DNA from 3 places in the Streptomyces sp. NPDC006296 genome. Region 1 is predicted to be linked to each of the others. Evidence: riboswitches for the same ligand, from Rfam matches in the RefSeq annotation. Region 1 holds a riboswitch; each other region holds the start of a gene.
What was found. A riboswitch is a leader RNA that binds a small molecule or an ion and turns the genes downstream of it on or off. The one in region 1 is predicted to bind cyclic di-AMP.
Positions count from the first base shown of each region.

Region 2: another riboswitch for cyclic di-AMP. It lies ahead of ABZ172_RS13165 (transglycosylase SLT domain-containing protein); the one in region 1 lies ahead of ABZ172_RS04265 (C40 family peptidase).
Region 3: another riboswitch for cyclic di-AMP. It lies ahead of ABZ172_RS02290 (LysM peptidoglycan-binding domain-containing M23 family metallopeptidase); the one in region 1 lies ahead of ABZ172_RS04265 (C40 family peptidase).

Region 1 is NZ_JBEXRT010000004.1:121,770-128,863, forward strand. Features, by position in the region: gene ABZ172_RS04230 (urease subunit alpha) at 1-249, opposite strand, end outside; gene ABZ172_RS04235 (urease subunit beta) at 242-553, opposite strand; gene ABZ172_RS04240 (urease subunit gamma) at 569-871, opposite strand; gene ABZ172_RS04245 (TetR/AcrR family transcriptional regulator) at 1,011-1,631, opposite strand; gene ABZ172_RS04250 (ABC transporter permease) at 1,744-2,736, shown strand; partial or broken gene ABZ172_RS04255 (ATP-dependent Clp protease proteolytic subunit) at 2,825-3,112, shown strand; gene ABZ172_RS04260 (hypothetical protein) at 3,120-3,428, shown strand; cyclic di-AMP (ydaO/yuaA leader) riboswitch at 3,770-3,966, shown strand; gene ABZ172_RS04265 (C40 family peptidase) at 3,970-4,440, shown strand; gene ABZ172_RS04270 (ATP-binding protein) at 4,502-4,933, opposite strand; gene ABZ172_RS04275 (8-amino-7-oxononanoate synthase) at 5,196-6,344, opposite strand; gene bioB (biotin synthase BioB) at 6,490-7,094, shown strand, end outside.
Region 2 is NZ_JBEXRT010000015.1:57,344-64,437, reverse strand. Features, by position in the region: gene ABZ172_RS13175 (sugar isomerase) at 1-367, shown strand, start outside; gene ABZ172_RS13170 (hypothetical protein) at 433-1,011, opposite strand; gene ABZ172_RS13165 (transglycosylase SLT domain-containing protein) at 1,259-2,098, opposite strand; cyclic di-AMP (ydaO/yuaA leader) riboswitch at 2,103-2,288, opposite strand; gene ABZ172_RS13160 (hypothetical protein) at 2,645-2,875, shown strand; gene ABZ172_RS13155 (ferredoxin) at 3,061-3,252, opposite strand; gene ABZ172_RS13150 (cytochrome P450) at 3,302-4,525, opposite strand; gene ABZ172_RS13145 (FAD-dependent oxidoreductase) at 4,575-5,762, opposite strand; gene ABZ172_RS13140 (helix-turn-helix domain-containing protein) at 5,858-6,505, opposite strand; gene ABZ172_RS13135 (helix-turn-helix transcriptional regulator) at 6,831-7,094, shown strand, end outside.
Region 3 is NZ_JBEXRT010000002.1:206,548-213,641, reverse strand. Features, by position in the region: gene ABZ172_RS02315 (STM4014 family protein) at 1-260, shown strand, start outside; gene ABZ172_RS02310 (STM4013/SEN3800 family hydrolase) at 298-1,110, shown strand; gene ABZ172_RS02305 (STM4012 family radical SAM protein) at 1,107-2,489, shown strand; gene ABZ172_RS02300 (STM4011 family radical SAM protein) at 2,498-3,418, shown strand; gene ABZ172_RS02295 (SGNH/GDSL hydrolase family protein) at 3,495-4,322, opposite strand; gene ABZ172_RS02290 (LysM peptidoglycan-binding domain-containing M23 family metallopeptidase) at 4,486-5,406, opposite strand; cyclic di-AMP (ydaO/yuaA leader) riboswitch at 5,412-5,571, opposite strand; gene ABZ172_RS02285 (tyrosine-protein phosphatase) at 5,986-6,810, shown strand; gene ABZ172_RS02280 (DUF6126 family protein) at 6,820-6,993, opposite strand; gene ABZ172_RS02275 (XRE family transcriptional regulator) at 7,062-7,094, opposite strand, start outside.

The sequences.
Region 1 (7,094 bases):
GTGGTCGAGGATGACGGCGCCGGTGATCACCGTGTCGGGGGCGCCTTCGGCGCGGGTGGTCCGCGCCTGGCCCATCGACTCGCGGATCACCTTGCCGCCGCCGAACACGGCCTCGTCCCCGGCCAGTCCGGGGCCGCCGGACCGGTCCTCCTCGATCTCCACGAGCAGATCGGTGTCGGCGAGCCGGACGCGGTCACCGGTGGTGGGCCCGAACAGGTCGGCGTACACGGGGCGGCTGAGCTCAGGCATCGAGGGGACCTCCGGTGTCGCCGCGCAGTCCGGGGACGATGCGCAGGCCTGCGAGCGGGACGAGTTCGACGTCGACGGGGATACCGGGCTCGAAGCGCACCGCGGTTCCGGCGGCGATGTGCAGCCGCAGCCCGTGCGCCGCGCCGCGGTCGAACTCCAGGCCGGTGTTGGCCTCGGCGAAGTGGTAGTGCGAGCCGACCTGGACCGGCCGGTCGGCGGCGTTGAGGACGGTGAGGCGGGTGACGGGGCGGCCCTCGTTGAGGGGCACCGGGTCCGGCGCGTACAGGATCTCTCCGGGAATCATCGGCGGCTCCCCCCGTCAGACGATCGGCTCGTGGACGGTGACGAGCTTGGTGCCGTCCGGGAAGGTGGCCTCGACCTGGACGTCGTGGATCATCTCCGGGATGCCGTCCATGACGTCGTCGCGGGTGAGCACCGTCCGTCCGGACGCCATGAGTTCGGCCACGGTCCGGCCGTCGCGGGCGCCTTCCAGGAGGTGCGAGGTGATCAGCGCGATCGCCTCGGGGTGGTTCAGCCGCAGTCCGCGCGCCCGGCGCTTCGCTGCGACGTCGGCCGCCACATGGATGAGCAGACGTTCCTGTTCGTGCGGAGTCAGTTGCACGCTTCCACCCTCTTCGTCCACCGCCCGGTACCTGCCCCGGACGCAGCGGGACCCTATCCCGCCTTCAACACTCTGTTGAACGATGAAGAGGATTCCGCGGCCAGGTATTGCACGTTAGGGCGGAAGTTTTTCCGGCGCGTTAACTGATCTTTTGCGGATCCATGGACATCAGGCCGCGCAGCCCGTTCTCCAGCGCCTCGGGCTCGACCCCGCCGAACAGGGCCTCCTGCGCGATGAATCCCTGGGCGGTCGCGATCAGCGTGCGGGCGACGTCGTCGGCGGGCACGTCGCAGGACATGAGCCCGGCCGCGCGATAGGCCTCGACCAGCGTCGTCCAGGCCTCGCGCATGCCCGCGTAGCCCTCGCCCAGCGTCCTCGCGAGCCGTTCGTTCCGCATGGTCTCGGCCCACACCTGCACGACGAGGGCCGCGCAGGTACGGCGGTCGAGGCCGTACACCTGCCCCTCGAAGACGCCCCGCACCACCCGGCCGAGCAGCACGTCCGGCGTGGGAGGCGGAGTGAGCTCGGCGGCCTCGGCGAACGCCCGGCGGATACTGTCGAACGCCTCGTCGGCGATGGCCGCGATCAGGTCCTCCTTGCCCGGGAAGTAGCGGTAGACGGCCCCGGCGGACAGCCCGACCTCCTTCAGCACGTCCTGCATCGACGTGCCGTGGAAACCGTTGCGCGCGAAACAGTGCGCGGCGCCGGAGAGGATCTGCCGGCGGCGGGCGTCGAGGTGCTCCTGGGATACGCGTGCCATGGTCACCAATCTAAAACGAACGTTCCTTCTTGACAACTCTCCACGACCGGCGCCACAGTGTCCGCGTAGTACAAAACGAACGATCCTTCTCTTTGAATCGGAGGCAGTCGTCATGCCTGCTGCGCCGAACCGCCGTGCGGTCGCGGTCATCCTCCTCGTCCCGCTGATCGTGTCGCTCGCCCTCTGGGCCTTCTCGTGGCCCGCCGCTCGGATCGCCCCGCGCGGCCTGCCCGTGGGGGTCGCGGGGGCCGCGCCGGCGGCCGATCAGCTCCAGGAGCGGTTCGAGCAGCGCGAGGGCGCCTTCGAGATCCACCGGTACGACGACGCCGCCGCGGCCCGCGAAGCGGTCGAGGACCGGGTCGTATACGGCGCCGTGGTCGTCACCCCGCAGGGGCCGCGGCTGCTCACCGCCTCGGCGGCCGGCCCGGTCGTCGCCCAGCTGCTGACCGAGGCGGTCAAGGGGGCCGCACCCGCCGGGACCTCCGTACCGGTCACCGACGTCGTCGCGGCGCCGCAGGCCGATCCGCGCGGGGCCGCCCTCGGTGCGAGCATCCTGCCACTGGCCCTGGCCGGCGTGGCCGCGGGCGCCCTGGCGACCTTCACGGGACTGCGCGGCTTCCGTGCGGCCCTGACCCTGGTCGGTGCGTCGGCCCTGGTGGGGGTGGCCGCCACGGCGATCGCGCACGGCTGGCTGGGCGTGCTCACCGGCGCCCCGTGGACGGAAGCGGGGGCCATCGGTCTCACCGTGCTCGCCATGGCGTCGGCCGTGGCGGGCCTGGCGGCGCTGCTGGGCACGAAGGGCATAGGCCTGGGGGCGCTGCTGATGGTGCTGCTCGGCAACTCCTTCTCGGGCGTCACCAGCGCACCCGAACTGCTCCCCGAACCGGTGGGAATGATCGGCCAGTGGCTGCCGCCGGGCGCGGGCGGATCGCTGCTGAGGTCGGTCGCGTTCTTCGACGGCGCCGCGGCGTCCGGCGCCGTGCTGACCCTGGCGGCGTGGGCCGCACCGGGCCTGGCCGCCGTGCTGATCGGGGGCCGCCGCAAGACGGCGGACGCCCCGGCCGCGCTCCCCGGTCACCGTCCCGAGCCGGCCCTCACGAGCTGACGGCCCACCGGAACGCCCAACGAGGCAACGAGGCAACGAGGCAACGAGGCAACGAGGCAACGAGGCAAGGTTCCTCGGGACCACGGCACACCGACATGCACCGCCCGGCGTCCGGGTACTCCTTCAACAACCCGCGCCGGGCGAGCCGGTGCGGGGTCGGCCGTCCGATCCCGGCTCGCAGGCCCGTGCGTTGAGGGGCGAGCGCAAGCTGTCCCGTCCCGCACCGGCCCGCCGCACGGGTCGTCCCACGGGACGGATCGGCGTCGGCATCGGACGGGACACCGTCCTCGGCGCCGGGACCGCCTCGGCGTTCGGGCGGGTAGAACACATCCTGGAGAACCGCACGCCGCCCCAGCCGCCGCATCCGTCGAGGTGAACGCCCGATGCTCCCACCCAGGTTCCCTCCGCTCCCCGCACTGACCCGCGCCGAGGCCGAGTTCATCGACTGCTATCTGGAGGTGCTCGACCAGGTCGGGCGGATCAACCCCGCACGGGGCAGCGACACCTACGGAGCGCTCCGGGCGGCTCAGGCACTCGCGTCGCGAGCCGTCGCCCTGCGCGACTCGCTCACGCTGATGCACGAGCGGGGCGAGGCTCAGATCCATGCGGACACGCTGGCCAGGGCGCTGCGGCTGCTGGACGGCGAACGCCGCGCGGGGCGGGTCGGCCTGCCGCCGGAGCCGTCGAGTTGAGCGGTTCCCGCACCGACTCGCCGAACACATACGCCCATTCGGCACCCCTGTGCGACACGCCCGACGGGCCGACGAATTCCGCTCGCTCGATCGGCGTAGGCGGTCCCCCTCCCGAGGGACAGCCCAACTTGCGCATCCAGCGCGGACACTGAACGGATTTTATCGTTCCGTCGCTGGTACGCGGCTGGTCGGTGCCGGCCGTCGCGGCTCCGCGCCGACCGCGTCCACCCGATCGGACGAATCGTGACGACTCTCACAAAAGGCCGATCCGGACAGGAAATCCGGCAGTCGGTGCGTAAAGATCCCTGGGACGACAAGCCCCCGCCGCCGCGGCGGGGCGGTCCGGGCGGACGCCGAGTCCTGCCGCCGCCCGGATGTCGGGTCGACAGAAGTGGATCGGCAGGAGTGGAGGACCCGAGCACAACGGGCCGGCCGGACGTCCGGACGGCCCTCGGGGTGAAGCCGCAGTACGCGGCCGGGCAACTTCGCCAGCCCGAACCCGACAGGTCATCCTTCACAGGCGGCTGACGAAGGGTTGCGCATGACTGCGCAGGTTCATGTCCCGTCTCTGCTCTCCCGGGTCGGTACGGCCTGGGTTCTGACCTTCGCCGTGGGGACCACCGTGCTGGCCCCGGGCTTCACGCACTACGCCGAGGCAGCCACCCACTCGACGAAGGCACTGAACGTCGCCGCGTCGAAGAAGGGCGCTCCCTACCGGTGGGGCGCCACCGGCCCCCACCGGTTCGACTGCTCCGGGCTCACCCTCTACTCGTTCGGGAAAGCCGGCAAGAAACTTCCCCGCACGGCGCAGCAGCAGTACAACACCACCCGCCACATCTCCAGGTCGCAGCGGCAACGCGGCGACCTGGTCTTCTTCCACGCGGGCCGCGGGGTGTACCACGTCGGCATCTACGCCGGCAGCGGGAAGATCTGGCACTCGCCCAAGGCCGGGGCGGTGGTCAGGCTGGAGCGGATCTGGTCCGGGAGCGTCTGGTACGGAAGGGTGCGCTGACCCGACGCGCCGCCCGGCTCACCGCCGGGCGGCCCCAGGCCCGCGTGGGTGCCGGGCGGCCTCAGGCCCGCGTGGGCGCCGGCCAGGGCAGGGCGATGGACACGGTCTTCCCGCCCTCCGGGGTGGGGCTGACGCTGAGCCGGCCGCCGTGCTCCCTCGCCAGGGCCCGGATGATCATGATGCCGCGGCCGTTGTCCTGCCGCACCGCGGCGGGCAGCCGCTGGGGCAGGCGGGGGTGGCTGTCCGTCACCCCGAGCCAGAAGTCGGCGTCCCGGTCGAGCTGGAGGTCCACGGTGAAGGTGGGCGACTGCCCGAACGTGTGCTGGACGACGTTGGTGGCGAGTTCCGAGACGATCAGCTGGATGGTGGCGGCGGTCTCCCCGTCCTCCGGGAGGCCCCACTCCGCGAGCACCCGGGCCACGTACTTCCGGGCCGCGGACACCGAGACCGGATCGCTCGGCAGAGTGACGTGTGCTTCCTGATGGTCCGCCATGGCGATGCCGTCCTTTCCGCCCGACCGGCCCGGGGCCGGCCAGGATCGCGCTTCGCGCCAGACTGTCACCGAAACGGTCCTGCATGAAGGGCTTCCACCAAGATCGGCGTCCGTCCATCGCCCGAACCGGTGAACTCCGCCGCCCGGCCGTGTCCGGAAACGACCTCGGGGGCCCGGAAACCGCCCGGGGCCCCCGAGCGGCCGCAGCCCTCTCCGGGCCGGCTCATGTCGTGGACGGCGCTCCGGACCGCCCGGCACTGCGTCAGGCGACCGGCAGCGGCGCGGTGGCGAGGATCGTCGCCACGGCCGCCTCGATCTGGTTCCGCGTCAGATCGGCGCGTGCGGTCAGCCGCAGCCGGGAGATCCCGTCCGGCACCGACGGCGGCCGGAAGCACCCGACCGCGAGCCCCGCCGCACGGCAGTCGGCGGCCCAGCGCACCGCCGACTCCGCGGTGGGCGCCTGCACCGACACGACCGCGGCGTCCGGACGGACGGCGGTCAGCCCGGCCGCCACCAGCCGGGCGTGCAGTTCGACGGCGACGGCGCCCACCCGCGCCGCACGTCCGGGTTCCCCGCGCAGGACGCGCAGCGCGCCCAGGGCGGCGCCTGCGGCGGCCGGCGCGAGTCCGGTGTCGAAGATGAACGTACGGGCCGTGTTCACCAGGTGGCGGATGACCCGGGCGGGCCCGAGGACCGCTCCGCCCTGGCTGCCGAGGGACTTGGACAGGGTGAGCGTCGCGACGATCCCCTCGCCGCCCGCCAGCCCGGCGGCCGCGACCGCGCCGCGCCCGCCCTCCCCCAGGACACCGAGCCCGTGCGCATCGTCCACCACGAGCGGCGCGCCCGCCTCGCGGCAGACCTCGGCGAGCGCGGTCAGCGGGGCGGCGTCGCCGTCCACGGAGAAGACGGAGTCGGTCACGGCCAGCGCCCGTCCGGTGTGCGACCGGAGTGCCGCGCGCACGGCCTCCGGGTCCGCGTGCGGGACGACGGCGGTGGCGCCCCGGGAGAGCCGGCAACCGTCCACGATCGAGGCGTGGTTGCCCGCGTCGGAGACGATCAGCGAGTCCTGGCCGGTGAGCGCCGTGAGCACGGCGAGGTTGGCCGCGTAGCCGGAGGAGAACACCAGGGCGGCCTCGAAGCCGCAGAAGGCGGCCAGTTCGTCCTCCAGCTCGGCGTGCAGCGCGGTGGAGCCGGTGACGAGCCGGGAGCCGGTGGCGCCCGCGCCCCAGGTGCGTGCCGCCTCGGCAGCCGCCGCCGTGACGTCGGGGTGCCTGCTCAGCCCGAGGTAGTCGTTGCCGGCGAGGTCCAGCAGGTCCGTCTCCGGGGCCCGGGGGCGCAGCGTCCGGACGAGTCCGGCGTCCGTGCGGCGCCGGGCCTCGTCGTCGATCCAGTCGAACGGGGCGTAGGGCATGAGCAGGTCCCTTTTTTGTAGGCAGCTCACAGACCCTAGCCGGGTGCGCAACAGGCCAGGGTGTGGCAATACACACAGCATCGGCCTGCCGTCCTGTCCGGTTCCTCCTTGGCCGATGGCGGTGCCGTACGTCAGGATCAAGGCCATGGACCTGCTGAACACGCTGGTGGACAAGGGGCTGCGGCGCGAACTGCCGACCCGGGACGAAGCGCTCGCCGTACTGGCGACCTCCGACGACGAACTGCTCGACGTGGTGGCCGCGGCCGGAAAGGTGCGCCGCCAGTGGTTCGGCCGGCGCGTCAAACTCAACTACCTGGTGAACCTGAAGTCCGGGCTCTGCCCCGAGGACTGCTCGTACTGCTCGCAGCGGCTCGGCTCCAAGGCCGAGATCCTCAAGTACACCTGGCTGAAGCCGGACGAGGCGCAGAAGGCAGCCGCCGCCGGGGTGGCCGGCGGTGCCAAGCGGGTGTGCCTGGTGGCCAGCGGCCGGGGGCCGACCGACCGTGACGTCGACCGGGTGTCGCAGACGATCGAGGCCATCAAGGGGCAGAACGAGGGTGTGGAGGTGTGTGCCTGCCTCGGCCTGCTGTCGGAGGGCCAGGCCGACCGCCTGCGGTCGGCGGGGGCCGACGCGTACAACCACAACCTGAACACCTCGGAGGGGACGTACGGGGACATCACGACCACGCACACGTACGCCGACCGGGTGGACACCGTCCAGCAGGCCCAGGCCGCGGGGCTCTCGGCGTG
Region 2 (7,094 bases), on a different contig from region 1:
GTGCGGCCAGTTCAGCTTCCTGGGGCGCGGCTGGACGGTGGGGCTCGCCAACGAGGCGGCCCTCAAGATGAAGGAGGCGTCGCTGTCCTGGACGGAGGCGTACCCGGCGATGGAGTACCGCCACGGCCCCATCAGCATCGCCACGGCCGGAACGGCGACCTGGATGTTCGGCGAGGCCCCGGAAGGTCTCCGGGAGCAGGTGCGGGCGACCGGGGCCCGCTGGGTGGAGAGCGGTCTGGATCCGCTGGCCGATCTGGTCAGGGTCCAGCGGCTGGCGGTCGCGCGCGCGGCGGCCCGCGGCCTCGATCCCGACCTGCCGCGGCATCTGACCCGGTCGGTGGTGCTCGACGACGCGGCCGGGGCCTGAGGCCTCGCACGGCATGCCGCGCACCGGGCCGGCGCGGGCCCGGTGCGCGGCCGTGACCGTGGAGGTCAGGCCTCTTCGAAGTAGGCGTCCAGCGCCTCGTCGAGTTCCGCGGTCCACCGCTTGAGGTCGCCGCGGGCCCCGGCCTCGACCTCGGCGTTGAACCACCGGCGGCTGGACAGGTGGACGGTCACGGTGAACCGGCGTCCGAAGCGGCCGGTCCTGACCTCGACCGCCCCGATCTCGGACCAGTCGAACTCGGCCTCCTGGTCGTCGAGCCGGAAGCGGACACCGTCGGCGTCCACCCGGATGGATCCGCGCCGGTCGCTGACCTCGAAGACGGGACCCTCCCCGTCGTCGGCCTCCCTCTTCCGGCTCCCCGCCCCGGACGCCGCCCCGGCGTCCTCGGGGGCCGCGCCACCGTCCGGGGCGTCGCCGTCACCGGGGGCCGCGGCGTCCGCGGGCCCCTCCACGGACTCGTCGGCCGCCTCCTCGGCGGGCGCTTCGGCGTCCCGGATCCTCGCGGGCTCCGCCTTCTCCGTCTCCTCCGTCCGCGCGGGGGCAGGGGCCGTCAGGCCGGGGATGTACGCCGGGTCTGTCCCCGCGGCGAACTCGGGCTTCGTGTTCGAATCTATGCGCTGCTCCACGGCGGGCAGTATGGACGACGAAGCTGTACGAGGACCAGTCGCCCGGGCCGTGCCGGGCCCGCCCCAGGGCGTGTCGTGGCATCTGTCGCCCGCATGGTCGGCCCTGACGGGCCGCGGGGGCCTCCGGACACGAACGGCTCCGGACAACGCGAAGCGGGTGGTGCGGGTTCCGCCGAACCCGCACCACCCGTCAGTACCGCTGCTCCGTCAGACACCCGTGCGACGGAGGTTTCGCCTGCGCGAGGACTCAGTAGGCCCCGAAGACGTTGTCGATCGAACCGTACTTGTCCGCGGCGTAGTTGCACGCGGCCGTGATGTTGGCGACCGGGTCGTAGCTGTCCATCGAGGTGCCGGGCACGTGGTAGGCCTGGAAGGTCGGGTCGATGACCTGGAGCAGCCCCTTGGACGGGATGCCCGCAGCGGCGTTCGAGTCCCAGTTGTTGATGGCCTGGGGGTTGCCCGCGGACTCGCGGATGATGTTGCGGTGGATGCCCTCGTAGGTGCCGGGGATGCCGTGCTGCGCCATGACGGCGAGCGACTCCTTGATCCAGCCGTCGAGGTCGTTGGTGTAGGCGGTCGGAGCGGCCTCGGGGGCGGGTGCGCTCTCCGCGGCGAGCGCGGTCGTGCGCTCCGAGCGGTCGGCGCGGTCGGCGCTCTTCTCACGGTCGGACGAGGTGGAGGCCTTGGATTCGGCCTTGTCCGCCTTCTTGCCGTCGGCCTTGGCGCCGATCGTCAGCTTCAGGCCGGGGTGAATCAGGTCCGGATTTCCGCCGACAGCCTTCTGGTTGTCCTCGTACAGGGCCTTCCAGCCACCGCTGACGGAATGCTCACGAGCGATCTTGGCGAGGGTGTCACCCAAGATCACAGAATAGGTGGTGGGCTCGGACTTTTGCGCGGCAATTCCCTTGCCGGTCGCGGGAGTCGACGTCGCCGCCTTTTCGACGGCGGTCGGCTGGGCCGGGGCCGCGAAGGCGCCGGTGGCACCGATCACGGGGAGGGCCAGGGCGGCTCCGCCCGTGCTCACGGCGATGATGCCGCGGGTGAGCGAACTGGTGCTGAAACGACGGTGCTTACCGTTTTCGGGCATGCTGAATTCCTCTCCGTCGCCTGCGAAGTGAGCTGTCGGGTTCGGGCTGGAGATGCCCGGCCGCACAGGAATGCGACTTCACCCCGAGCCGTTCCGGAAACCGGATCGGCACTTACTTGGGTCCCCCGCTCCTGCCGTACGAGAAGTGGTCGGGTAATCGGGCGGCGGCAGGATTCGGCGTTCCGCCCGGAGTGATGGTGACCGTAGGCGAGAAACAGGGAAAGGAACAAGCCTGGTTCGGTGATCACAATTCATTCGCAAGATCATTGCGCCGGAATTCATGTAATCCACCCCACATCGCGCCGCCCGCTTCTCTTGGCACAGAAGGGAACCGGCGGCCCTGCCGCTGCGTCAGGAGCGCAGGAGGTGACCCTGGTCACGGAGTCCGATTCGGGCGTTTTGCTCCAGCGCGAAGGGGCTCAGGTCACACGAAATGGCCTTTTATGGATTACCGGATCAAATTCTAAAAACGTACTAAAACGGGCATAAGGCTCATGGGTGAGGCGGTCACGCATACCCGGAAGGCGGGCGTGGAACCGATCCGCCATGACTCAGAACCCGCACGCCCCGGCCCCTCGGATCACCGTCCTGCCCGTCCAGCCCGGGGATCCGCCCTTCCGCCTCGTGGAGATCGACGGAGAGGTCGTCGGGAGTGCGACCGCGATGACGGACGTGCTGATCCTCGCGGCGACGGTCGGCATCCCGGTGGAGGACCTCGACGACCCGGCCACCGTCCGGTGGGTGGGAGGGGACAAGCTCAGCTGGAAGCCGCACTGAGCGGACCGGTCCGCCGGGACACGCCCCGGGCCGCGAGGCGCGGACCCCGCTGCTGCGGAGCTCACCGCCACGGCCGGGGCGGGAGGCGACACCGCGGACGGCCGGGGCGGGAAAAGGCCGGACAGGGACCGGACAGGCGTGAGCCGGGGCCGGGCGGTGCCCGGCCCCGGCTGTGGTCCCCGGTGTCAGCCCTCGATACGGATGGCGAGGGCGGGGCAGACCGCCGCGGCCTGCTGGACGTCGTCGGCCCGCGACTCCGCCGGCGCGGGGTCGAGCAGGACGGCGATGCCGTCGTCGTCCTGGTCGAACACGTCGTCAGCGGCGACCACGCACTGGCCGGACGCCACGCACTTGTCCTGGTCGAGGATCACTTTCATGGGTACTCCTTGGTCGGTGTCTCTGCGGGGAGGGTGCGGGGCGGTGAGGTCACCAGGCCACCGGCAGTTCGTACACGCCGTAGACGGCCCCGTCGTGCTTGAACGACAGCTCGTCGAGGGCGGCGTCCAGCCGGAGGGTGGGGATGCGCCGGTAGAGGGTGCTGTAGACGACCTGGAGCTCCATGCGGGCCAGCGGCTGGCCGAGGCACTGGTGCACGCCGAACCCGAAGGCCACGTGGCGCCGCGCGTCCCGGTGCAGATCGAGCCGGTCGGGGTCGTCGAAGACCTCGGGGTCGCGGTTGCCGATGTCGTTGGGCACGATGATCCCCTCACCGGCCCTGATCACCTCGCCGCCGATCTCGATGTCCTCCAGGGCCGCGCGCCTGCGTCCGCCGTGGGTGATGTTGAGGTAGCGCAGCAGCTCCTCCACCGCGCCCGCGACGACCTTGGGGTCGTCGGTCCCGCGCAGCCGGTCGAGCTGGTCGGGGTGCTGGAGCAGGGCGAGCGTGCCGAGGGCGATCATGTTGGCGGTGGTCTCGTGTCCGGCGATCAGCAGGAGCACACCCGTCTCGGCCGCGTCCCGGCGGGTCAGCTCGCCCGCCCGGACGCGGGTGCCGAGGCCTGACAGGAGGTCGTCGGCGGGCTGGGCGATCTTGTGGCCCATCAGCTCGTCCAGGTACTCGATCAGGTTGTTGTAGGCCGTGGTGCGGCCCTCGGGGGGCCCGGTGCGGCTGATCAGGACCTTGCTGTTCTCCTGGAAGAAGTCGTGGTCGGTGTAGGGCACCCCGAGGAGTTCGCAGATCACGAGCGAGGGGACGGGGAGGGCGAAGGCCTGCACGAGGTCGGCCTTCGGGGGCCCCGCCAGCATGGCGTCGATCAGGTCGTCCACGATCTTCTGGACGGCCGGACGCATCGCCTCGACCCTCTTGATCGTGAAGGGGGCGGTGACCATGCGCCGCTGACGGGCGTGTTCCGGGTCGTCCATGAGGATGAAGCTGAAGCTCGTCCCCTGGAGCGGAGCCGAGCTCGGATACCCGGGGCGGGTGATGTCGGCGCTGACCCTCGGGTCGGCGAGAAGGGTGCGCTGGTCGGCATAGCGGGTCACCAGCCAGGGGGTCGTCCCGTCCCACAGCCGGACCTTCCTGAGCGGCCCGGCCTCCTGTTCGGCCTTGAGCGCGGGCGGCGGGTCGAAGGGGCAGCCCGCCGCCCGCTCCATCGGGTAGTCGGGGGCCGAGGGCGCGTGCGGCCCTTCCGTGTGCACGGTGCTGGTCATCGCTTTCCTCACTTCTGCGTACGGGTGGCTGACGTGCCGTCGGCCGCGGTCACGGCGTGGACGGTTCGAGGGACGGGACGGGGCCGCCGATCTCCTGGCGGCGCAGCCGCGCCTGCTTGGGCATGCTCCAGCCGAGGACGCCGGTGACCCGGCCGTCGCGCTCGTAGCGGGCGACGAAGCGTCCGGTCTCCGGGCTGCCGTCCACGACGGTCACCCGGGCGTCCGGGGCGAGCAGGCCGTGGGCCTGGATGCGGGCGTCGAACTGGTCGGTCCAGAAGTAGGGCACGGGGACGTAGGGCAGGTCGGCTCCGAGGATGTTGCCGGCGACGGCGAGGGCCTGCTCGGTGGCGTTCGTGCGGTTCTCCAGGCGCACGGTGGCGCCGAGGAGTTCGTGGTGCCAGGCGGCCACGTCCCCGACGGCGTAGATCCCGTCGGCCGCCCGGCAGCGGGAGTCGCAGACCAGTCCGTCACCGATGCGCAGCCCGCTGCCGGCCAGCCAGTCGGTGGCGGGCTCTCCCCCGACGGCGACGGCCACCACGTCGGCGGGCAGCACCTCGTCGGTCTCCAGGCGCACCCCGGTCACCCGGTCCTGCTCGGTGGTGAGCCCGGTGACGGCGCGGCCCAGCCGCAGGCGCACGCCCTGCCCGGTGTGCAGGGCGCCGAGCAGGTCGGACACCACGGGGCCGAACTGGGCGAGCATCGGGCCCGGGCGGGGGCCGGCCAGGGTGACGTCCAGGCCCAGGGAGCGCGCGGTGGCGGCGATCTCGCAGCCGAGCACGCCCTCTCCGACGACGACGAGCCGCCGTGCGGCCAGCAGATCGGTCCGCAGTGCGAGGGCGTCGTCGAGCGTCCTCAGCACGTGGACCCCCTGCGGTCCGGTCAGGCCGGGCAGGGTCCTGGCCCGCAGTCCGGTGGCGACGACGACGGCGTCGGCGCCCAGTTCGCGGCCCGACGCGGTCCGCACCGTGCGGCCGGCGGCGTCGAGCCCGACGGCCGGATCGCCGAGGAGGAGCTCGGCGTCCAGCGCCGCCAGCGCTTCGGGGGTCCGCAGCCGGGTCGTCCCGGGTTCCTTGGCGCCGGCCAGGACCTGCTTGGACAGGGGCGGGCGGTCGTACGGCAGGTGCGGTTCGCCGCCGAGCAGCGTCAGCGTGCCGTCGTAGCCCTTGCGGCGCAGCGCCTCGGCTGTGGCCAGTCCGGCGGCGGACGCGCCGACGACGAGAACGCGGGAGGGGGTCATGGAGCCTCTGTTCTCGGCTCGGGGCAGCACGGGGCGGCCGCCTGAGCACGGGTGGGTGGCGGGGGCGGGAGACGGGCGGGTGGAGCGGGGTGCGGTCAGCGGCGGGGGGTGACGGGCGCAGCCCAGAGCCCGACGACGGCGTCGATCAGTCCGGTGGCGGTGTCGTGCCAGTTCGCGCGGGGCGTGGGGGTGTTCCCTGCGAGCGCGCGTTCACGCTCCGCGCAGGTGTGGATGATCAGGTTGCGGGACATGGCGGCCCGCTCGACGTGGACCTCCGCGGGCAGGTCGGGCAGGCACCGGTTGAGTCCTTCGAGTGCCTGCAGCGTCGGTGGGCAGGCGAGCGACTCCTCGGTCATGATGTCCTGCAGCGCCGGGTCGGTCGTGACCTGGGCGCAGAACCGTGCGAACCAGGTGGGGCTGCCCAGGGTGGCCAGGTGCTCGGTGGTGGGCCGCACCAGGCAGGCCACCCACTCGCCGATGTCCGAGGGGTCCTGGATGCGGGCCAGTCGGCGTTCGCGGGCATCCTCGATCTGCCGGCTGTGCTTCCTGGCGATCGCCCGCACCAGGTCGGCCTTGGTCCCGAAGTGGTAGCCGACCGCGGCGTTGTTGCCCTGCTGCGCGGCCTCGCTGACCCGGCGGTTGGACACCGCGTAGACCCCGTGTTCCGCGAACAGCCGCTCGGCGGCGCTCAGGATCCGTTCCCTGGTTCCGCTGACCTGTTCGGCCCGCACCGTGCGTTCCATCGGCCCGCTCCTCGGTCGGCGTCTCGGAGGTCCAGGCAATCCGGCGATGATCTCTCAGTCAAGCGATTGATTTAAGGATGGCCGAGATGGACACCCGGCCGCCGCCCCGGAGCTCCGCGGGTCCACGGGATCCGCGGCACCGTCCACGAACAACGTGTATACGGCATCGGCCCCGCTCCCGGCGGGTCGTCGCACGTGGTCGGCGGGGGCCGGACGGGGGTGTCCCACGGTCCGGGCGGGCGGGAGGAGTTGGCGCAAAGCCGTCCGCGTCCGGAGCGGCCGCGCGTGGCGGGGAGCCCGAGGGGCTCCGCATAGGGTGTCGCCCATGAAGTCCTACACCATCGGCCAGGCGGCTCGTCTGCTCGGCGTGAGCCCGGACACCGCCCGCCGTTGGGCGGATGCCGGCCGGGTCGCGACCCATCGCGACGAGAGCGGGCGCCGGCTCGTCGACGGCCGTGACCTGGCGGCGTTCTCGGTCGAGGTCGCGCAGGCCGGCTCCGGCGAGGAGGAGACCTCCTACACCTCGGCGCGGAACGCCTTCCCCGGCATCGTCACCGCGGTGAAGCTCGGTGACGTCGCGGCCCAGGTC
Region 3 (7,094 bases), on a different contig from region 1:
GGGACCTCCTGCCCGGTCTGACCGGACTGCCGGGCAGCGGCGCGGAGGGGCTGGACACCTACGGCGCGCAGGTCGCCGCCGTGCGGTTGGCCGCCCGTGCCGCCCCGGCGGAGGACCTACGCCGGGCGACCGCCCCGCAGGCCGCGGACGGCAGGAGGACCGGCCCGCCGGGTGGCCCGCCCGGCGCAGCAGGCTGCCCGGCCGACGACCGGGCGAGGAACGACGGAGCGAGGAACGACCGTGCCATCGACCGACACTGATCCCGCAACGCGCGGCACGCAGCCCCACCAACCCGACATGAACACGATCGTGGGCAGCCACGATCTGCTGCTCGTCACCCTGGACACCCTGCGCTTCGACGTGGCCGAGGAGCTGGCCGCGGCCGGGCGCATCCCGAATCTCGCCCGGCACCTGCCCGGCGGGGTCTGGGAGAAGAGGCACGCGCCCGGCAGCTTCACCTACGCCTCCCACCAGGCGATGTTCGCCGGTTTCCTGCCGACGCCCGCATCGCCCGGACCGCACCCGAGGCTGTTCGCCGCCCGGTTCGCGGGCAGCGAGTCGACCGCGGACGGCACCTTCGTCCACGAGTCGCCCGATCTCCTCGGCGGCCTGGCCGCCGTGGGCTACCGGACGGTGTGCGTGGGCGGCGTGGGTTTCTTCAACCGCCGCCCCCCGCTCGGCTCGGTGCTGCCCGGCATGTTCCAGGAGAGCCACTGGGAGCCGGAGTTCGGCGTCGCCTCACCGACGTCCTTCGAGGAGCAGGTCGCACGGGCCGAGCGGATCGTCGCCGGACTCCCGGCGCGGCAGCGCCTCCTCCTCTTCGTCAACGTGTCGGCCCTGCACCAGCCCAACTGGTTCCACCTGCCCGGCGCCACGGCCGACGCCGGGGACTCCAGGGCCACCCACGCCGCGGCCCTGGAATACGTGGACCGGCACATCGGGCGCCTCTTCGCGGCGGTGAGCAGCCGTCGGAGGTGTTTCGCCATCGTCTGCTCCGACCACGGCACGGCGTACGGCGACGACGGCTACACCGGTCACCGGATCGGTCACGAAGCCGTGTGGACCGTGCCCTATGCCCACTTCTTCCTCGAACAGGGGACGCCCCGATGACCGGCACCGCGCTCAGCACCAGTCCGTACCTCAGCTACGTCTACGCCTACCCGCACAAGACCGCCTACCGCCCGCTCGAAGGCCGGCCCGAGGGACGTCCGCTGCTGAGCGGGCTGTGGGCGGGCGAGCGCAAGGACGCGCTCTCCCTCTACCTCCACATCCCCTTCTGCGAGGTCCGCTGCGGCTTCTGCAACCTCTTCACCCGGATCGGCGCCCCCGAGGAGCTGACGACGCGCTATCTCGACGCGCTGGACCGGCAGGCCACCGCGGTCCGGGACGCCCTCGGCGACGAGGAGCCGGTGCGCTTCGCCGCCGCGGCGTTCGGCGGCGGGACGCCCACCTTCCTCACCGCGGGTGAGCTGGAGCGCCTCTGCGACATCGCGGAGAAGCGGATGGGCGCCGACCTCACCGCCGTCCCGCTGTCGGTCGAGACCTCCCCGTCGACGGCGACGGCGGACCGGCTCACCGTGCTGGCCGACCGGGGAACCACCCGGATCAGCATCGGCGTGCAGAGCTTCGTCGACGCCGAGGCGCGGGCCGCGGTCCGCCCGCAGCACCGCTCCGAGGTGGAGGCGGCCCTCGGCCGGATCCGGGACGCCCGCATACCGGTCCTCAACATCGACCTGATCTACGGCATCGAGGGGCAGACCGAGGCCACCTGGCGCACCTCGCTGGACGCCGCCCTGGCCTGGCGCCCGGAGGAGCTGTACCTCTACCCGCTGTACGTGCGCCCGCTGACCGGTCTCGGGCGGCTGGGCGCCGGAGCCGGCGCACCGGACGGCCCGGACACCGCCTGGGACGCGCAGCGGCTGCGGCTGTACCGCGCGGGCCGGGACCACCTGCTGGCCCACGGCTATGCACAGGTGTCGATGCGGATGTTCCGGCGCGCGGACGCACCGCCCGCGGGTCCGGGCGACCACGCCTGCCAGACCGACGGCATGATCGGGCTCGGCTGCGGGGCCCGCTCGTACACCTCGTCGCTGCACTACTCCTTCGACTACGCGGTGGAGATGCGGGAGGTCCGGGGCATCATCGACGGCTTCACCACGACCGCGGACTTCTCCCGCGCGGAGGTCGGCCGGTACGTCGACGACGGGGAGGCGCGCCGCCGTCACCTCCTGCAGTCGCTGCTCCAGGCCGAGGGCATGCGGTCCGCCGAGTACCGCGAGCGCTTCGGATCGGATCCGTACGAGGACTTCCCCGAGGAGTTGGAGCGCTTCGCCGAGCGCGGCTGGCTGGACGGTCCGGCGCACGGCGGTGCGGGGGCGTCCGGTCGGCTGCGCCTCTCCCCCGAGGGGCTGGCCCACTCCGACGCGCTCGGCCCGGAGCTGTTCTCCCCGGCGGTGCGGGCCGCGATGGCCGCGTACGAGGCGAAGTGAGCCGCCCGGTGAGCACGGATCTGACCCTCCTCTACCGGGGTCCGCTGGCCTCGTGCGACTACGACTGCCCCTACTGCCCGTTCGCCAAGCGGCGGGACAGCGGGGAGCAGCTGCGGTCGGACCGTGCGGCTCTGGAGCGGTTCACCGGCTGGGTCGCGGAACAGACCGGCGACCGGCTGTCGGTGCTGTTCACCCCGTGGGGCGAGGGCCTGGTGCGGTCCTGGTACCGCAGGGCGCTCGTCGAGCTGTCCCGGCTGCCGCACGTCGGCAGGGTCGCCGTCCAGACCAACCTCAGCTGCCGCACGGGCTGGCTCGCCGAGGCGGACCGCGACAAGGTCGCCCTGTGGTGCACCTACCACCCGGGCCAGACGCCGTACGAGCGGTTCCTCGCCCGGTGCCGGGAGCTCACGGCCCTGGGGGTGCGTCACAGCGTGGGGATCGTCGGCCTCGACGAGCATCTGGAGGAGGCCCGCCGGCTGCGGTCCGCGCTGGACCCAGAGGTGTACCTCTGGGTCAACGCCGCCGAGGGGCACACCTACACCGACGAGGAGGCGGAGCGCTGGACGGCCCTGGACCCGCTGTTCCCCTACAGCAGGCATCCGCATCGCTCGGCGGGACTGCCGTGCCGGACGGGCGAGTCGGTGGTCTCGGTGGACGGCGACGGGACGGTGCGCCGCTGCCACTTCGTCCGTGCCGAGCTGGGCAATCTCTACGACGGCAGCTTCCGTGACGCGCTGGGACCGCGGGGCTGCCCGCTCGCCGTGTGCGACTGCCACATCGGCTACGTCCACCTGGAGACGCTGCCGCTGTACGACGTCTTCGCGGGCGGGGTGCTGGAACGGATACCGGCCCGCCCGGTGCGGACCGCTCCGGACGGGCCCGTGTCACCGGGCCCGTCCCGGAGGCCGCTCCCGCTGGTCGGCCGCTGAGGGCGCGCGCCGGGCGGGCCGGAGGACGGCGGGCCGGAGGGGCGCGCCGGGGGCGGGCGCCGCGGTCCCCGTGCGGTCAGAGCGGCAGCAGGTCGGGGCGCTTGGCCTCGACGTGGTCCCCGGAGGACTCTCCGCGGAGCCTGCGGCCGATCCACGGGACGAGGTACTCGCGCGCCCAGTGGATGTCGTCGCGCCGCACCTCCAGCGGTCCGCGCTGTGCCTGCGGGGGCCACACCTGGTCCGGGTCGGCCGGCACGTCGAGGCCGAGGACCTGGGCGGCGCGCAGCGCGACCCGGGTGTGGCCCTCCGGTGAGAGGTGCAGCCGGTCGTTGTCCCAGGCCCGCCTGTCCTGCACGGACCGCAGGGACCAGAGGTCCAGGACCGGGCAGTCGTAGCGGTCGGCGATGGACCGGACGTGCGCGGTGTACGTGGCGATCTTGCCCCGCAGGTGCTTGAGGACGGGGATGCCCCGGGTGTCGAAGCCGGTGGTGACCATGACGGTGCCGACCGAGCCCGCCAGGTCGGCCACCGCACGCTCGAAGCGTTCGGCCACGTCGTCCGGGTCGGAGCCGGGACGGAGGATGTCGTTGCCGCCCGCGCAGAAGCTCACCAGATCAGGTGCCAGCTGCTTGGCGCGGGGGACCTGCTCCGCGACTATCTGGTCGAGGAGGCGTCCGCGTACGGCGAGATTGGCGTACCGGAAATACCCGTGCGGGTCGTCCAGGGGGCCGACCATCGCGTCGGGAACGGGAAGCTGATCCGCCAGCAGGACCGCGAACCGGTCCGCCCAGCCGACGAGTGTCCCGCCGGGTCCGGGGTCCCCGACCCCTTCGGTGAAGCTGTCGCCGATCGCCGCGTACGACCCGATGGTGCCTTGTCTTCTGTTTTTCGAATCGTCTGCCACAAGCGCTTATCCTGCACCTTCGAATGTGACCTACGCGACCGTAATAAGGGGTTGACGGGTGGTGACAAAGACCACCCGGTCAGTTTTTGGTAAAGCAGGAATAAGGAAGAGGGGCGGTGCGCCCTGCGCACCGCCCCTCTTCCCGGTTCCCGTCCGGTGTGCCTCAGAGGGACACGCCGTGCGCGCGCAGGTAGGCGATCGGGTCGACGTCCGAGCCGTAGGCCGGGCCGGTCCGGATCTCGAAGTGGAGGTGCGGGCCGGTGGAGTTGCCGGTGGAGCCGGAGAGGCCGATCTGCTGACCACCGGTCACGGTCTGGCCGGCCGAGACCTCCAGGGAGGACAGGTGGGCGTACTGGGAGTACATGCCGTCGCTGTGCTGGATGACGACCTCGTTGCCGTAGGAGCCGCTCCATCCGGCGGAGACCACGGTGCCCTCACCGACGGACCGGACGCTGGTGCCGGAGGCGGCCTGGAAGTCGGAGCCGGTGTGGTACCCGCTGGACCAGCTGGCGCCGGAGGCGCGGTACTGCGTGGTGACGTTGGGGTTCTCGACCGGGCTCGTCCAGCCGGAGGCGTTGCTCTGCGAGGCGCCGGAGCCGGAGGTCTCGGCGGCGGTCTCCTCGACCGGGGCCGCCGTCTTCTCCGCCGGAGCGGCCGGAGCGGCCTTCTCGACCGCCTTCTCCGCCGTCGACGGAGTGGTCCGGGAGGGCGCGGTCCCGGCGGAGCCGGACCCCTCGGCCCCGAGGACGAGCTTCATGCCCGGGAGGATGAGGTCGGGGTTGCCGCCGACGACGTCGCGGTTGTTCTGGTACAGCTTCTGCCAGCCGCCCTTGACCTGGTGCTCGGTCGCGATCTTGGCCAGGTGGTCGCCGCGGACCACGGAGTAGGTCTTCGGGGTGCTCTTCGCCGCCGGGGCGGAGGCGCCGTGGGTGACGGGCGTGGCCGGGGCCGCCTGTCCGGCTGCGTGGGCGCCGGTGGCGCCGATCAGCGGGAGGGCGAGTACGGCGCCGCCGGTGCCCGCGGCGAGGACGCCTCGGGAGATCGGGCCGGACTTCTTACGTCGGTGCTTGCCGTGTGCGGGCATGGGGGATGTCCTCTCCGGCGCCTGCGAGGTGAGCTGTCGGGTTCGGACTGGAGATGCCCGGCCGCGCGGTGCGCGTCTTGACCCCGAGCCGTACCGGATCGCTCCGGACGGCGGCCTACCTGGTTCCCCCGCTCCTGCCACGCATGAGTTCGGTGCGGATTCCGGGCGGCGGCAGGATTAGGCGTTCCGTCCGGATTGACGGTGACCGTAAGCGAGCGCGGACTCCGCGAACAAGCCGCGCACCATCAAACGGAATCCGCGCTTCATTTCCGGTGCGGAATTCCCGTCACACTCCGTGGATTACGGATCTTGGCTTTCCGCGCCCCGCCGGGAATACCCACCGGGGCTTTCACCACGGTCCGTCACGGATATGATCCCGCTCACCCACCTCCCGCCATCTCCCGTACAAGCGGGGCATGTTCCCCTAAATACGCCAATACGGACACACGGCGATCTTCCGCCGCTCGGCGGACCCGCCGCCGCGACGACCGGGACGGCCGGCCGCTGCGGTGGTGTCGTATCGTCGCGGGCGTGCCCCGTCGGCGAGCGGCGCCGACGCCCGAGACTCCAGGAGTCCTTGTGACGCAGCTGCCAGAGGTCCCGCCGGCCGGCCACGGACCGGAGGAGGTCGGCCTGACCGGCGTCCGCAACTTCCGCGACGTCGGCGGGCTGCCGACGACGGACGGCCGCACCCTGCGGTACGGGCGCCTCTACCGCAGCGGTCACCTGGCGCACGCCACCGAGGCCGACGCCGCCTTCCTCGCCGGACTCGGCCTGCACACGGTCTTCGACTTCCGCAACGCGGCCGACCACAAGCTCGACGGACTGGACGTGGAGCTGCCCGGCGTGCGGAACGTCAGCATTCCGCTCTCCGACCCGGCCGACGGCGTGGAGTTCTGGCGGCTGGTGCGGGACGGGAACATCGAGCAGCTGCGCTCGATCCTGGCCGACGGCAAGGGCACGGAACGGATGATCGCCTCCTACCGCTCGATCATCAGGGACCGCACCGCCGAGCACAGCCGTGTGCTGCACGCACTGGCGGAGGACAGCGTGCCGGCACTGATGCACTGTGCCGCGGGCAAGGACCGCGCGGGCCTCTCGATCGCGGTCTCACTGCTGGCCGTCGGGGTGGAGCGGGAGGCCATCGAGGCGGACTACCTCAAGTCGAACGACGCGCACCGCCGCTACCGGGTGCGGCGCAGCGACACCTCCGCGGCGGGCATGTCCGACGAGGTGATGGAACTGCTCGATCCGCTCTTCGGCGCGGAGGCCGCGTACCTGAGCGCGGCGTTCTCCACCATCGAGGAGGTCTGGGGCAGCACCGACCGCTACCTCCTGGAAGGACTGAAGATCGGTCCGGAGACCCGCGAGAAGCTCCGCGAGCGGCTCGTCGAGGACGCGTGAGACCGGCGCTCAGCCCTTCCCGGCGACGGTGAAGAGGAGATAGAGGAAGGCCGCGATGACGTGTCCGGCCACCAGGTAGGCGAACAGCCGGATCACGACGCCGCGGGGCATCCGCCGCTCCTGGCTGTCCGCGCTCCTCGGCCGGCGCGGGGTGAGCGGGTCGTAGTGCTCCGAATCGGACATGTCAGTCCTCTCTCCCGGCGCTGCGGGCCGGGGTGGCGGTGGGATCGCACGGTACGGGGCGCGCCGGATCAGAGCCGGTGGGATCCTCCGCCGAGGCAGAG